3 regions of the Anoxybacillus andreesenii genome follow, and region 3 is predicted to be linked to each of the others. Evidence: predicted binding sites of a transcription regulator. Region 3 holds the regulator's gene; each other region holds the start of a gene.
What was found. Region 3 encodes Rex, which represses fermentation and respiration genes when NADH is low (regulators of the CRP and FNR family bind a similar motif). Its sites were predicted from a motif close to TTGTGAAATATTTCACAA; they were not measured.
Positions count from the first base shown of each region.

Region 1: the regulator Rex is predicted to act here: its motif matches at 2,985-3,002, upstream of J2S07_RS01655 (nitrate/nitrite transporter).
Region 2: the regulator Rex is predicted to act here: its motif matches at 2,820-2,837, upstream of pflB (formate C-acetyltransferase).

Region 1 covers NZ_JAUSTU010000001.1:326,629-331,457, reverse strand. The annotation lists gene J2S07_RS01660 (metallophosphoesterase) at 72-1,157, opposite strand; gene J2S07_RS01655 (nitrate/nitrite transporter) at 1,409-2,905, opposite strand; gene J2S07_RS01650 (Crp/Fnr family transcriptional regulator) at 3,110-3,808, shown strand; gene J2S07_RS01645 (nitrate reductase subunit alpha) at 4,082-4,829, shown strand, end outside.
Region 2 covers NZ_JAUSTU010000014.1:71,186-76,014, forward strand. The annotation lists gene pflA (pyruvate formate-lyase-activating protein) at 1-265, opposite strand, end outside; gene pflB (formate C-acetyltransferase) at 515-2,740, opposite strand; gene J2S07_RS14780 (sigma-70 family RNA polymerase sigma factor) at 3,142-3,681, shown strand; gene J2S07_RS14785 (PadR family transcriptional regulator) at 3,681-4,076, shown strand; gene J2S07_RS14790 (FtsW/RodA/SpoVE family cell cycle protein) at 4,077-4,829, shown strand, end outside.
Region 3 covers NZ_JAUSTU010000036.1:2,868-7,696, reverse strand. The annotation lists gene J2S07_RS20015 (CPBP family intramembrane glutamic endopeptidase) at 95-832, shown strand; gene J2S07_RS20010 (YdiK family protein) at 829-1,038, shown strand; gene J2S07_RS20005 (redox-sensing transcriptional repressor Rex) at 1,069-1,728, opposite strand; gene moaC (cyclic pyranopterin monophosphate synthase MoaC) at 1,760-2,254, opposite strand; gene J2S07_RS19995 (ABC-F family ATP-binding cassette domain-containing protein) at 2,417-4,339, shown strand; gene tsaD (tRNA (adenosine(37)-N6)-threonylcarbamoyltransferase complex transferase subunit TsaD) at 4,548-4,829, opposite strand, start outside.

The DNA.
Region 1 (4,829 bases), on a different contig from region 3:
CAAAAAGCCTAGATTCTCGGCAATGGAGAACCTAGGCTTCTAGCTATTTACAGGCTTTCAAAAAGATACCTTTATTCCTTGCCTTTGAACTTTATTTTCAACTGCACAACTTCAGATTGGGTTCCAATTCGAAATGGTGGTCCCCAAAGACCATAGCCTGACGATACAATGGAATGGAGATCGCCCTTCTTCAAATAGCCCCAGTCATTCTCATAAATGAGCCCAGTAATGATATTGGCTGGTGCAATCTGTCCTCCATGGGTGTGACCAGATAGTAAGATGTCCACTCCATTTTTACTGGCTTCATCGATTTCGTTTGGCTGGTGGTCCAGCATGATGATTGACAGGTTCTTATCAAGCGCTCCAATTAATTCCTTCATGGTTTTTCGATGTTTGTCTGTGAGATCATTTCTTCCCACCAGAAAGAAGCTATCTTCAATATTAACGGATTCATCCGAGAGCATGATGATGCCCGCCTTTTCCATTTCTTGATGCAGCTCATCTAAATCATCACCGTAGTAATCATGATTCCCAGAGGTTGCATAAACACCGAGTGGCGCTTTTATCTTCGAAAGCGTCTCTCCCATCTGTTCATCCACATAAGGCTTAATGTAATCATCAATGATATCCCCCGCAATAACGACCATATCTGGATTCATCTCTTTTGAGATGGTTACTAATCTCTCCAAATGCTTGTTTCCTACGATTTTTCCTAAATGTAGGTCAGTAACCATGAGGATATTAAATTCCTTTTGGTCTGCCTGCTTATCAATCGAGATTTCATATGTACGGACAACAGGATGCCAAGCATAATAGGAACCGCTGATAACTACCCCGATGAAAAAGATGACGAGTGCACCGCCCAAAATCTTAGCTCCACGTTTCTTATTAAGAAAGTAGATTAAATTAATGATCGGCAAGAGAATTAGGCCATATCCAATAATGAGAAACCATATCCCGCTTATGTACGCCAGCACTCTTGTGGAAAAAAACCGATCGAAAAATACACTAAAGGATAAAAAAGCAATACATGCAATATAGGCCCATTTATACCGGAAAGAAAAGCTTTGCCTCAACCAAACGAAGCCATTGTAACCGATATAAAAACAAATGGCTAAATAAACAAGTAAAAATATAGCAAAAAATAAATACATCATAAGAATGGCCCTTTCTTTATTCTAGGCTGTGTTGTTGTTCAATGTTGATTTTTGCCCTTATACGTGTGCGTGAACGTGTTTTATTCGGTACGAATAACTTAGTGAACGTACACGTATAAGGCGATACGTAGATCAACAACAAAATATAACAGAGCCCTATATTAAAGAGTCTCTTCCTATTCTACCAAATATTGTTGGTATCAAAAAAGGATAGGCTTAAGCAATTCTGCTTTGAACCTATCCCTTAATTATTAGGATTCTTTTTTTACTTCACGAAACATGGCAACATAATTCTTGATTTCCTCTGCATCATTTTTCACTGGACTGATCGAAAGCTGTTCAAGATAAATTTGGCCATCCTTCTTCTTGTTCCAAATTTCACCCTGCCAAAATCCATTCTCCTTTATAGACTCCCACATTTTCTCATAGAATTCTTTGTTGTGCTTACCTGAACGGAGGAGCCGTGGATTCTTTCCGATCACTTCTTCTTCTTTATAGCCAGTCACTTGAGTGAAGGCAGGGTTTACTTTTTCAATATTTCCTTTCAAATCGGTGACCATGACGCCTTCAACTGTGTAGTTAATGACTCGGTTGGACATTCCCAATTTTTCCTGATAAAACATCCACATGACAATAATTAAGCAGGCCATTGCAAATTGGGAAAGTGCCATAAATCCAATCGCATAGTGACCGGTTAAATTGAAGAGGAAAGTAAGAATTAACGGTGGGAAAAATCCACCTAATCCCCCCATTGCGGAAACAATCCCATTCACAATTCCAGCCTGCTTTGAAAAATACATCGGCAATAATTTGAACACAGCTCCATTTCCAAGCCCCGCAAAGAGAGCAATCGTTAAACATCCTACGGAATACCAAGTTAACGATGGGTTGAACGCAAGCAAAATGCCTGACAAGGTTAAACCAGCAAAGACAAGGATAAGAATTTTGAACGTATTAAACTTGTCACTCAACCATCCACCAATTGGGCGAAAAAGAGTGGCTATCCCAATAAATCCTGCTGTTCTCATACCAGCATCTATTTTTTCTAATCCAAAATTCGCTACAAGGAAATTTGGTAAATAAACCGTAAATGCGACAAAAGAGCCAAAGGTAACAAAATAGAATAAGCTTAAGAACCATAGTTTTTCATTCTTGTAGACACTTTTGATTTGATCCTTTAATGAAGTTACGACCTTTGGTTCGTTCTTATCCCCAAGTAAGAAGTTTAGTAGCGCAACAACAAATACTAGAATTAAATAGAGCTGAACAGTAGTTTGCCAGCCAACCTGTGTGGCAATAACCGGTGCAGCAAAGGTTGTTATCGCCGTACCAATGTTTCCTGAACCATAAATCCCGTTAATGAAACCATGACGTTCCTTTGGATAATACTTTGGCAGCGAGGTAACCCCAACGGAAAATACCGCACCGCTGATCCCTAAGAATAATCCGCCAATGAGTAGGTCCGTAAGAGAGTTGGCCTTACTGATGTAAAAAATCGGAAACAACAATAAGAGAAAACTGATCGCAAAGAGCTTTCTAGCACCATATCGATTGGTCCAATAACCAATCGGGATTCGGAGTAACGACCCAAGTACAACAGGTGTAGCTGTTACTAATGTTAATTGATTGGCACTCAAATTGATCTCCTCTTTGATGAAAGGCATCAATGAGGATAAGATCACCCAAACCATAAATCCAGAAATCAATGTAAATGTCTGTAGTGGTAATTGTACTTTTTTAAGTTTCATAGCCCTATCTCCTTTCAAACAACCATAGAAGTACTATCGATTTGTTACCATCATCGTAAAAAATCGATGGGCCTTCTGGGTGTGAAGTACTTCACATTTTTACCATGTTCATAAACATTTCATATTTCCATATTTCATCTATAAAGTGCTAAAATAATATATGTTAGAATAAAAGAATACGAAAAAATGTCAGGTGGGGATAAAATGCCTAACACGCTGAAACCTACAAAATCAATTGAGATAAAAGAATTACTTCATATTGCGGATAGAATCATTCAAGTGGAAAAAGGACAATATTTGTTCCAAGAAGGTCAGGATGCTGGCGAGCTGTATTTAGTCATTTCGGGGAAAATTCAAATAAGTAAAATCACCGCAGATGGCCGCGAGCTTTCCTTAAGAATCTGCAGCGAAAATGACATTTGTGGAGAATTAACCTTGTTCACGAATTCACCTAAATACCTTCTTAGTGCATTGATGCTTGAGGATGGAGAAATCGCGGTAATAAAAAAAGAAATGATCGAAGAGAAAATTTTTCAAGATAGTGCCCTCGGCTTTGAGTTTATCAAATGGATGAGTGACCACTTTAGAAAAACACAAATGAAGTTCCGTGATCTCGTTCTTTACGGTAAAAAAGGAGCTCTCTACTCTACCTTAATTCGGATGACAAATAGCTATGGGGTTGAGCAGGAGGATGGTATTTTAATTGATCTTCCCTTAACCAATCAGGAGCTTGGCAATTTCTGTGGAACAACACGGGAAAGTACGAATCATTTATTGAATGAACTCAAACGAAAAGGCGTTATCTCAATAGAGAAAAAGAAAATTACGATTCATGACCTCCAGTATATTAAAAAAGAAATTGATTGTGAAAATTGTCCCGCTGTTTTTTGTAGTATTGAATAACGTTCTTTTCACCAATTGCGATTAACCATAATCCAGCAACATAGCTTGAATAATGGATAGGATTAAGCTGACTCTCGAGTCAGCTTTTTTTAATTCTACGAGTCCTTTTGCCAACCACCTCTACTCCCTTTCCCGTCAACCCCGGATGTGACAAATATGTGTCAGACCCCAAAATGTGAAGTACTTTACAGCTTCTATTGTTTACGCATTGTTAAAGTAAGTTTAGTCAGGCATTCCAAATAACAGTCAAAACAAAATAAGGAGTGATTTTCCATGAAAAAGAAACGATCACCTTTACAAAATCGTTTAAAATACTTAACTCCAGTTGAAAAACAATCCAATAACCATAGCCAAACAACCTATGAAAATCGTGATTGGGAGCAAGCGTACCGCCAGAGATGGCAGCATGACAAGGTTGTACGTTCTACCCACGGCGTTAACTGTACAGGTTCATGCAGCTGGGATATTTACGTAAAGGACGGCATTGTCACCTGGGAAGGTCAAAAGCTTGACTACCCATCAACAGGTCCAGATATGCCAGATTTTGAACCACGTGGTTGCCCCCGTGGTGCGAGCTTTTCTTGGTATCTTTACAGCCCGCTGCGTGTTAAATACCCATACATCCGTGGCGTTCTTTTAGACATGTGGCGTGAGGCTTTAAAGGTAAATTCAAATCCTTTAGAAGCATGGAAGAGCATTGTTGAAAATCCTGAAAAGGCAAAGACATACAAGCAAGCAAGAGGAAAAGGCGGATTGGTGCGAGCAGAATGGCATGAAGTATTAAAGCTTATTTCGGCATCCCTACTTTACACCATCATCAAATATGGCCCAGATCGAAATGTCGGGTTCACACCGATTCCAGCGATGTCGATGATTAGCTACGCATCAGGCTCTCGCTTCATGTCTCTAATGGGCGGACCAATGCTAAGCTTCTATGATTGGTATGCGGACCTCCCTCCTGCCTCCCCACAAATTTGGGGCGATCAAACGGACGTGCCTGAAAGCAGTGACTGGTATAATT
Region 2 (4,829 bases), on a different contig from region 3:
ATTCAATAAGGAAGGGGATTTGCAGCAGTGGTTCACCACCTGATACCGTAATTCCGCCCCCTGATGCTTCAATGAAAGGAAGATAGGATTTAAGATCGTCGATGATTTCGGAAACAGACATTTGCTTACCGATTCCAATTTCCCAAGTGTCCGCATTATGGCAAAATTGACAGCGCAATAGGCATCCTTGAGTAAAAATGACGTAGCGAATCCCAGGCCCATCTACCGTACCAAAGGTTTCGATTGAGTGAATGTTTCCGTTCATGATGCTATCTCCTTTCAGGTGAGGGAGAGGGGAGGATTCCTCCCCTCAAATTTTGATTTTCTTATAATATAAGAAAGTATAAATTTCGACTTTGAGAACTGTCTAGCTCCAGCGCCTATCGCCTATCAAACTTCGGGTCTCCTCCCTACGATAAGTCATCATCGAATCGCTATCGCTCTTCGTGATTCCTTTATCTCAGTCGAAGCCCCTCCAGTTTGTACGGCGATGAGCAAGGCGCTTGCGCTTTTCTTATAATGAACCATGGAAGGTTCTATTGATAACATCGAGCTGCTGTTCTTTTGTAAGCTTGATGAAGTTAACTGCGTATCCAGAGACACGAATCGTTAATTGTGGATATTCCTCTGGATGCTCCATAGCGTCTAATAATGTTTCCTTGTTCAACACGTTAACATTTAAGTGATGTCCTTGTTTCACAGCATAGCCATCCAAAATGCTGACTAAGTTTTGAACACGAACCTCATCTTCTTTACCTAATGCCTTTGGTACGATGGAGAAGGTGTTTGAAATACCATCCATTGCGTAGGCATAAGGTAATTTGGCTACAGATGTTAGGGAAGCAAGTGTACCCTTTGTATCACGGCCGTGCATTGGGTTTGCTCCTGGTGCAAATGGTTCGCCAGCACGGCGGCCATCAGGAGTATTTCCTGTTTTCTTACCATACACGACGTTTGAAGTGATGGTTAGGATGGACATTGTATGAACAGAGTTACGATAGGTTGGGTGCTTACGAAGCTTTTTCATGAAGCTTTCCACAAGCTCAACCGCAATGCTGTCCACACGGTCATCATTGTTCCCGTATTTAGGGAAGTCACCTTCTACCTCAAAATCAACCGCTAAGCCGTTTTCGTCGCGAATTGGTTTAACCTTTGCATATTTAATCGCACTTAAGGAGTCGGCAACCACACTTAGTCCTGCAATTCCTGTTGCCATCGTACGAAGAATTTTCGTATCATGTAGTGCCATTTCGATGCTCTCATAGCTATATTTGTCATGCATATAATGGATGATATTCAAAGTGTTAATGTAAAGGCCTGCAAGCCATTCCATTGTCTTATCAAATTTCTCCATCACTTCATCGTAGTTAAGGACATCAGAAGTAATAGGGGCATAAGCTGGTCCGACCTGAACTTTGTGTTTTTCATCCACATTGCCGTTAATGGCATATAGAAGTGCCTTCGCAAGGTTCGCACGTGCACCGAAGAATTGCATTTGCTTTCCGATTTCCATAGCGGATACACAGCAAGCAATTCCGTAATCATCGCCGTACTCAGGGCGCATGATATCATCATTTTCGTATTGAATCGCACTTGTATCGATGGAAATCTTCGCACAGAATTTCTTAAAGTTCTCTGGAAGGCGAGTTGACCAAAGAACCGTTAAGTTTGGTTCTGGAGCTGGACCAAGATTTCTCAATGTGTGTAAGAATCGGAATGAGTTCTTAGTCACTAGCGGACGACCATCATTTGCAATCCCACCGATGGACTCAGTTACCCATGTAGGGTCTCCACTGTATAGCTCGTTATATTCATTTGTGCGAGCGAATTTCACAAGGCGAAGCTTCATTACGAAATGGTCGACAATTTCTTGAACTTCCTTCTCTGTTAATACTCCATTTTGTAGGTCTCTTTCAATATAAATATCAAGGAAGGTAGAGATTCGACCTAAGCTCATTGCCGCACCATTTTGTTGTTTAACGGCAGCTAGATAGGCGAAATAGAGCCATTGGAATGCTTCAAGGGTATTATTAGCAGGCTTAGAAATATCAAAGCCATAGCTTAATGCCATTTCTTTTAGCTCTTTTAGAGCACGGTACTGCTCGCTCATTTCCTCTCTTAATCTGATCACATCTTCGGTCATAATAGAAGACGTAGCTGCAAAATCCTTTTGCTTTTCCTGCATGAGGAAGTCGACACCGTAAAGCGCCACGCGACGGTAGTCACCGATAATGCGGCCGCGTCCATAAGCATCTGGAAGTCCAGTGATGATTCCTACGTGACGAGCTTTTCTCATTTCTTCTGTATAAGCATCAAAAACTCCTTGGTTATGAGTTTTGCGATATTCAGTAAACGTTTTTTCAACCTCTTTATTTAATTCGAATCCATATTCAGCTAGAGATTGTTTCGCCATTCTGACGCCACCAAAAATTTGCAAAGAGCGTTTGAATGGTTTGTCAGTTTGGAAACCAACGACTTTTTCCAAGTCTTTGTCTAGGTAACCAGGACCATGTGAAGTAATGGTTGAAACAATTTCAGTATCCATATCAAGAACGCCACCATTTTCACGCTCCTGCTTTGATAAATCCATCACTTGCTCCCAAAGCTTGGTTGTTGCTTCAGTAGGACCTTCTAGAAAGGTATCGTTTCCTTCATAAAGAGAATAGTTTCTTAAAATAAAGTCACGAACATTCACTTCTTTTTGCCAAACACCTGATGAAAAACCTTTCCATTGTTCCATGATAGAACACCTCTTATTATTATTTTTGTCTATACAACAGTTAGTACACTAATACTATAATTTGAGTGTAACAGATTTCATGTGAAAAAAATCACATGTTATAATATTTTTTGTGAAATTATTATGAACTCTAATTAAATTGGGTATTTCGGGGTGGGTCATTTTCCGTTCTTAATAAAACTGTACTATAACTTTTTCTAGAGAATCACAAACTGTTATATAGGGAAATTTCAATATCTATTAACATCATTGTAATAGTAATAAATCATTAATACTAGAGGAAAAAATAGAAGTTTTAATGAAAACATAATTTAACAGTAAAAAATGTATAATGTAGATCAAACCATTCATGAACGAGATTCGTCGAATAGACAGAAGCAACAAATAGGGGGCAATTTGGTGTGAATGAATTTCTTATAGAAGGAAGCCAAGCAATAGACAGAGAAGAGTTGTTAATAGAATTAATGGATCGCTACGGGCAAGATATTTTGCAGCTTGTCTATTCCTATGTTAAAAATCATGCAGTTGCGGAGGAATTAACACAGGAAATATTTTTGAAGATATATGAGCGAATCGATACATATCAGCAGAGGTCATCTCTCAAAACGTGGATATGGCGAATCGCCATTAATCATTGCAAGGATTATCTACGAAGCTGGAATTACCGAAAAATCGTGATCTCAGAAACATTAGCGAAGGAATCGGTCACAAAGAGAGAGACCGTTGAAGCGGAAGTCATTCAGCGGGATGAAGAGGATCTTCTTGCTAAAGAGGTGATGAATTTGCCGATGAAATATCGTGAGGTGATCTATCTTCATTATTTTGCCGAGCTCACGATTAAAGAAATGGAAGGCATCACAGGAGTCAATCAAAATACGCTTAAAACGAGGCTAAAACGGGCGAAGGAAATCCTACAGACGAAGCTTAGGGGGCGGATTTAATGGAAGAGCAATTAAAAAAGCTTAAAAATACGATGAATCAAACCGTTTTTAAGGATGTGGTTTTCTCAGAAAAACATCGTTCAAATATTCTTGCCAAACTTAATGAGAAAAAGAATCCTGAACTGGATGTTCTCCAGCTATTGCAAACGAGTAAGACCGGATATGAAGTGAGCCAAGCACTCATCGCTAGAGGAGTTAAGAATTTTGCCGAAAATGAAGGGATGTTGTATGTCCTTCTGCATGAGCTTGAGGGGGCAGGCTACCTTACATCGACATGGGAGAATGGAGAAAAATACTATCAAATTTCAACCAAAGGGAAAAAGCGACTTGTTTTGGAGGAAGAACAGATGACTGGAACTTCCCTTCTAAAGAAATTGGCAGAAGGAGGGGTATAGATGCCTATTCAAGCCTATATAAAGGAAGTGCTCTCGCATATCCGCTCCAAGGAAGCGAGAGGTTTTGTGAAGCTGGAATTAGAAAATCATTTGCAAGCAGCAAAGGCAGATGCGATAAAAAAAGGAAAAGCCGAGGACGAAGCAGAAGCAATAGCGATCAAGCAAATGGGGGATTCAACCCTATTAGGTCAGAAAATGAACAGGCTTCATAAACCGAAAATCGATTGGTTTACGGTTGCTGGCTTTGCCGTGTTGATTGGCTTTAGCATGTTGCCATTGATTTATTTGCAGGATTCTTATCAAATGGATTTAGTGATGAGAAAGACGATCTTCTCCATCATGGGAATTGTCATTTTACTAGCATGTATGTTTTTTGATTATCGAAAATTTTTAAAATTTGGTTACGGGTTTTATGGAATCGGCATTATTTTTTTGCTGGTGCTGAATTTCTCTCCCTTTTCCTTGATGATCAATGGAAGGCCATTTCTACATATTGCCACCTTTACCATTGAAGCTTCGTCCACATTGCCGATATTTTTGCTGGCTTGGGCAGGCATCCTAAGCAAAATTCGGAGAGACATATGGTTAAAAATTGGCCTTGAGGTACCTGGTACCGAAAAGAGTGTAAGGGTGAACCTGTCCCATAGCTGGTGGAAGCTTGTGTTGTTGTATGTTCTCTCCGTGCTACTACTTTTGCCCGCAGCGAATCTCTTCCTTGTTTTACTTTATACCGTACTAATCGTGGTGATGACT
Region 3 (4,829 bases):
ACTTTTTTATAATTTAAATTTGTATCTATCATCTTTTTACTAGTAGAATGGGTTATAGTGCATGTTGAGATAGTTATTAAAGGGGAATCACATTTTGAAAAAGGAATATTGGTATATATTAGTTGCTTACATGGGGATGCATCTTTCAAGCTTTGTGGGTGTGCCAGGTGTCACTTTTGCAGGCATATTATTGGGACACAGTTTGGAAGACATGGCCATATATTCAGTTGCGATTTGGATCGTTTTTAGCTTTGCTGTCACCTTGCTTATTGTGTTATTACTGTTGAAAAATGAATGGAAAAACCCCATACCCGATCGAAACGCTGCATCCGTGACTCAGTCAACGGTCTGGGCGATCTTAGGTGTGTTTCTTGCTTTATTTTCCCAGAGCCTAGCCGCAAATATTGAAACATGGCTGGGGATTGAATTGGGCTCGGAGAACACACAGCAAATTCTTTCACTTATTGAGTCTTTTCCTATTGTTGTATTAGTAAGTTCTGTTATTGGTCCCATTCTTGAAGAAATTGTCTTTCGAAAAATATTGTTCGGTTCACTTTATAAAAAGTTCAATTTTTTCATTGCGGCTTTGATCAGCTCCATTATTTTCGCCCTGGCGCATATGGAGCCTGAACACTTACTTTTGTATTCAGCAATGGGCTTTACCTTTGCCTTTCTTTATATCAAAACAAAACGAATCATTGTGCCAATCTGTGCACATGTCGCTATGAATACCTTTGTTGTACTCGTCCAATCCGTATATAAAGAAGACATAGAACGGATTTTCCGAGAAGCCGACAAGGTGCAAAGCTTCATTGGAGGTTTTTTCCTATGAGACAGTCTACCTTGTTTTCAGGAATTCTATATATTGTGTTTGGCTTATTTTTTACTTTTTTCGCCATCCAAAACCTGCAGCAAACTGGGGAATGGGGCTTTTTTACCTACCTGCTCATTCTCTTAGCCACCTTTGATATAGGAGGCGGTCTTCGCATGGTCTTCTTCCATTTTAAGCTTAAATCTATCCAGAAAAATAAGAAATGAGCCCTTCAAAAAGGCTCATTTCATTTCATTTTATTCCACTACTTCTTCCTCATCCACCGTATAATGCTTTAAGAAATAGACCAATGACTGCAATTCAACTGCAAGGTCAATATGATGGACTCGTGTTGTCGGAGGAACCGTTAGCCTTGCTGGTGTGAAATTAAGGATCCCTTTTACATCTACCTTTGCCAGCCTATCTGTAATCGACTGGGCGAACTGAGCAGGAACGGTTAAGATAGCGACCGTGATGTTCTCTTCTTTGATCACTTTTTCCATATCGTCCATGTGAAAAACAGTTATATCCCCGATGGTTGTGCCCACTTTATCTTCAGCTACATCGAAGGCAACAGCAATCTTTGTATTATTGTTTTTGAGGAAATTATAATTTAAGAAGGCCGTTCCAAGATTTCCAACCCCTATTAGGGCTACATTTGTTAACTCATCCTGATCAAGTGTCTTACGGAAAAAACTCAATAGGTAGTTCACATTGTACCCATAACCCTTTTTCCCTAATGCTCCAAAGTACGAAAAATCTCTACGAATCGTTGCAGAGTCTACCTTTACCGCTTCACTAAGCTCCGCAGATGATACCCTCTGCTTCCCTGATGAATGTAAATTCTTTAAGAACCGGTAGTATAACGGCAGCCTTTTTGCTGTTGCCTGAGGAATTTTCACTGTATCATTACTCATCCTATTTCCCCCACCCTATCATAAGTCTAGCTTATAAAATCTCATTCTCTCTTCTAAAATCACCGTTTTTTCCACCTGTTTTTTCAACGAGGTAGGTTTTTCCGATGACCATCCCTTTATCAACGGCCTTACACATATCGTAAACCGTCAAGGCGCAGACCGACGCAGCCGTTAGCGCTTCCATTTCTACTCCTGTATTTCCCTTTGTTTTGACTGAGGCCAAAATGATGAGACGATAATTTTCATTCTCTCGCTCCCATCTGAAGGTAATGTTCACACCTGTTAGCGGAATCGGATGGCACATTGGAATAATATCTGCAGTCTTTTTGCAGGCCATAATTCCCGCCACCTGTGCGACGGCTAGGACATCCCCTTTTTTAATTGTATTGTTGGTTATTTGGTCATATATCTCTTTATTTACCGTAATACTTGAGCTAGCAATTGCGGTCCTAACCGTTTCCTTTTTATCACTAACGTCGACCATTTTGGCTCTGCCTTCTTCGTTAAAATGAGTAAATTCAGCCATATTCTATACACCTCACTTCAAACTATACACTATTTTGACAGATTTGTGAAAACATTGTTATGACTTTCACAAAAGATTTTTAAATACCGCCCATAACCTTCTTTTATTGCCGTTCCCATTTTTGTACGTTACACTATTGCTAGAAATACTGAGGTGAAAACGATGATCTTATTGCAGGTAAATCAATTATCAAAATCATATGGGGCTGATCCCATTTTAACGAATATCAAGCTGGAAGTGCAAACTCGTGACCGCATTGCCCTCGTTGGACGAAACGGTGCAGGTAAATCCACCCTTCTCAAAATAATAGCAGGACAGCTTTCCTATGAATCAGGGGAAATCATTAAACCAAAGGATGTGGAAATCGGCTACTTAGCACAGAATACGGGCTTAGATTCGGATTGCTCCATTTGGGAGGAAATGCTGACTGTCTTTGAGGACCTACAAGAACAGGAAAAACAATTGCGCCAATTAGAAGAAAAAATGGCTAACCCATCCGTCTATACTAACCCTTCAGAATACGAGCGCATCCTCAAGGACTACGATATTCTTCAGGTTACCTTTAAAGAAAATGGTGGCTATCAATATGAATCAGATATCCGTTCTGTATTACATGGACTTAAGTTTCACACCTTTGACTACTCAACCAAAATCTCAAGCCTAAGCGGTGGGCAGAAGACTAGGTTAGCCCTTGGGAAGCTGTTGCTCAAGAAGCCTGATATTTTAATCTTGGACGAGCCGACAAACCACCTGGATATTGAAACATTGTCCTGGCTCGAAGGCTATTTGCAAGGCTATGAGGGCGCCATTTTGATTGTCTCTCATGACCGCTATTTTCTAGATAAGGTGGTCAACCAAGTATATGAAATCTCAAGGCTTCATATAACGAAATATCTCGGGAATTACAGTGCTTATTTAGATCAAAAGGCAGCAAATTATGATCGGGAAATGAAACAGTATGAAAGGCAGCAGGAGGAGATAGCCAAGCTCCAGGATTTTATCCAACGAAATTTGGCGAGAGCTTCGACGACGAAACGAGCGCAAAGCAGAAGAAAACAGCTGGATAAAATGCAAATTATGGACAGGCCACTTGGAGATGAGAAATCAGCCTCCTTTGGTTTTGAAATTGAGCGGCAAAGTGGGAATGACGTTCTCATGGTAGATTCCTTGTCCGTTGGCTATGATGGGGATACGGTCAGTACAGACCTTACCTTTCGACTTACTAGAGGAGATAGTATCGCTCTCGTGGGTCCAAATGGAATTGGGAAATCTACCTTATTAAAGACGATTATTGGACGAATCCCCAAAATTAACGGTAATATCCGCTTTGGCTCCCATGTCACAGTCGGCTATTATGACCAGGAACAGGCAGAACTGACCTCCAACAAAAGAGTATTAAATGAGCTATGGGATGACTACCCACTAATGAATGAAAAGGATATTCGCACCGTACTCGGCAACTTTTTATTCTCTGGAGATGATGTTCTCAAAACGGTTTCTTCCTTAAGTGGTGGTGAAAAAGCACGACTGGCTTTAGCCAAACTAATGATGCAAAAGGCAAATCTCTTAATCCTAGATGAACCCACGAACCACTTGGATTTGGACAGTAAAGAGGTATTGGAAAACTCCCTCGTTGATTATCCAGGTACGATCCTTTTTGTTTCGCACGATCGTTATTTCATTAATCGAATTGCTACTAAAGTTATCGAGCTTAGCTCGACTCATGCAACGGAATTCCTTGGTGACTATGATTATTATGTGGAAAAGAAGCTGGAGTTTGAAGAATTAAAGGAGCTTGAGAAGAAAGAAATATCCACAGTTCATCAACAGGAAACTCAAGAAAAATCGAGTTATCAACAGGATAAAGAAGCAAAAAGATTAGAGCGACAACGAAAGAGAAGAATAGAAGAAATTGAAAAACTAATAGAGGAGCTCGAAAACAGCATCGGGGAAAATGAACAATTACTTTGTGAACCCGAAATCTTTCAGGATCATGAAAAGGTTCTTGAAATTACGAAAGCAAATGATGCGGCAAAAGAAAAGCTAGATAGCTTATTAGAGGAATGGTCAGAATTGGCTGAATAGGAACTACTGTAGCACCGGGATAGACGAACTATCCCGGTTTTCTTTTTCCACAATCTTATTCACAATAAAAATAGGATTACAACAGCTCTCCACAGGGTTTTCCACATTATCCACAGTTTAATTCGTATTTATCCACATTATTCACATAATTTCTTTGTTTATCCACAAAAAAAATCCTCTATAATGAGAGGATTTTGTCCTGGTTCTATTAAATATTGTGGATAGAAATATCTAATCCTGGATTTGCGTTCAAGTTTAATTCGGCTCTTTGACCTTTTTCGAAAAAGATACTGCCGGCAGCCGCAATCATCGCTGCATTATCCGTACAAAGATAGAGCGGTGGTATGATGAGCTCGACATCCTCATCCTCAAAAACCTGCTCAAGTCGGGTTCTGAGCCCTTTATTTGCAGCTACACCGCCTGCGAGAAGCACCTGCTTCACATTATATTCCTTTGTAGCCTTAAGGGTTTTCGTCACTAATACATCAAT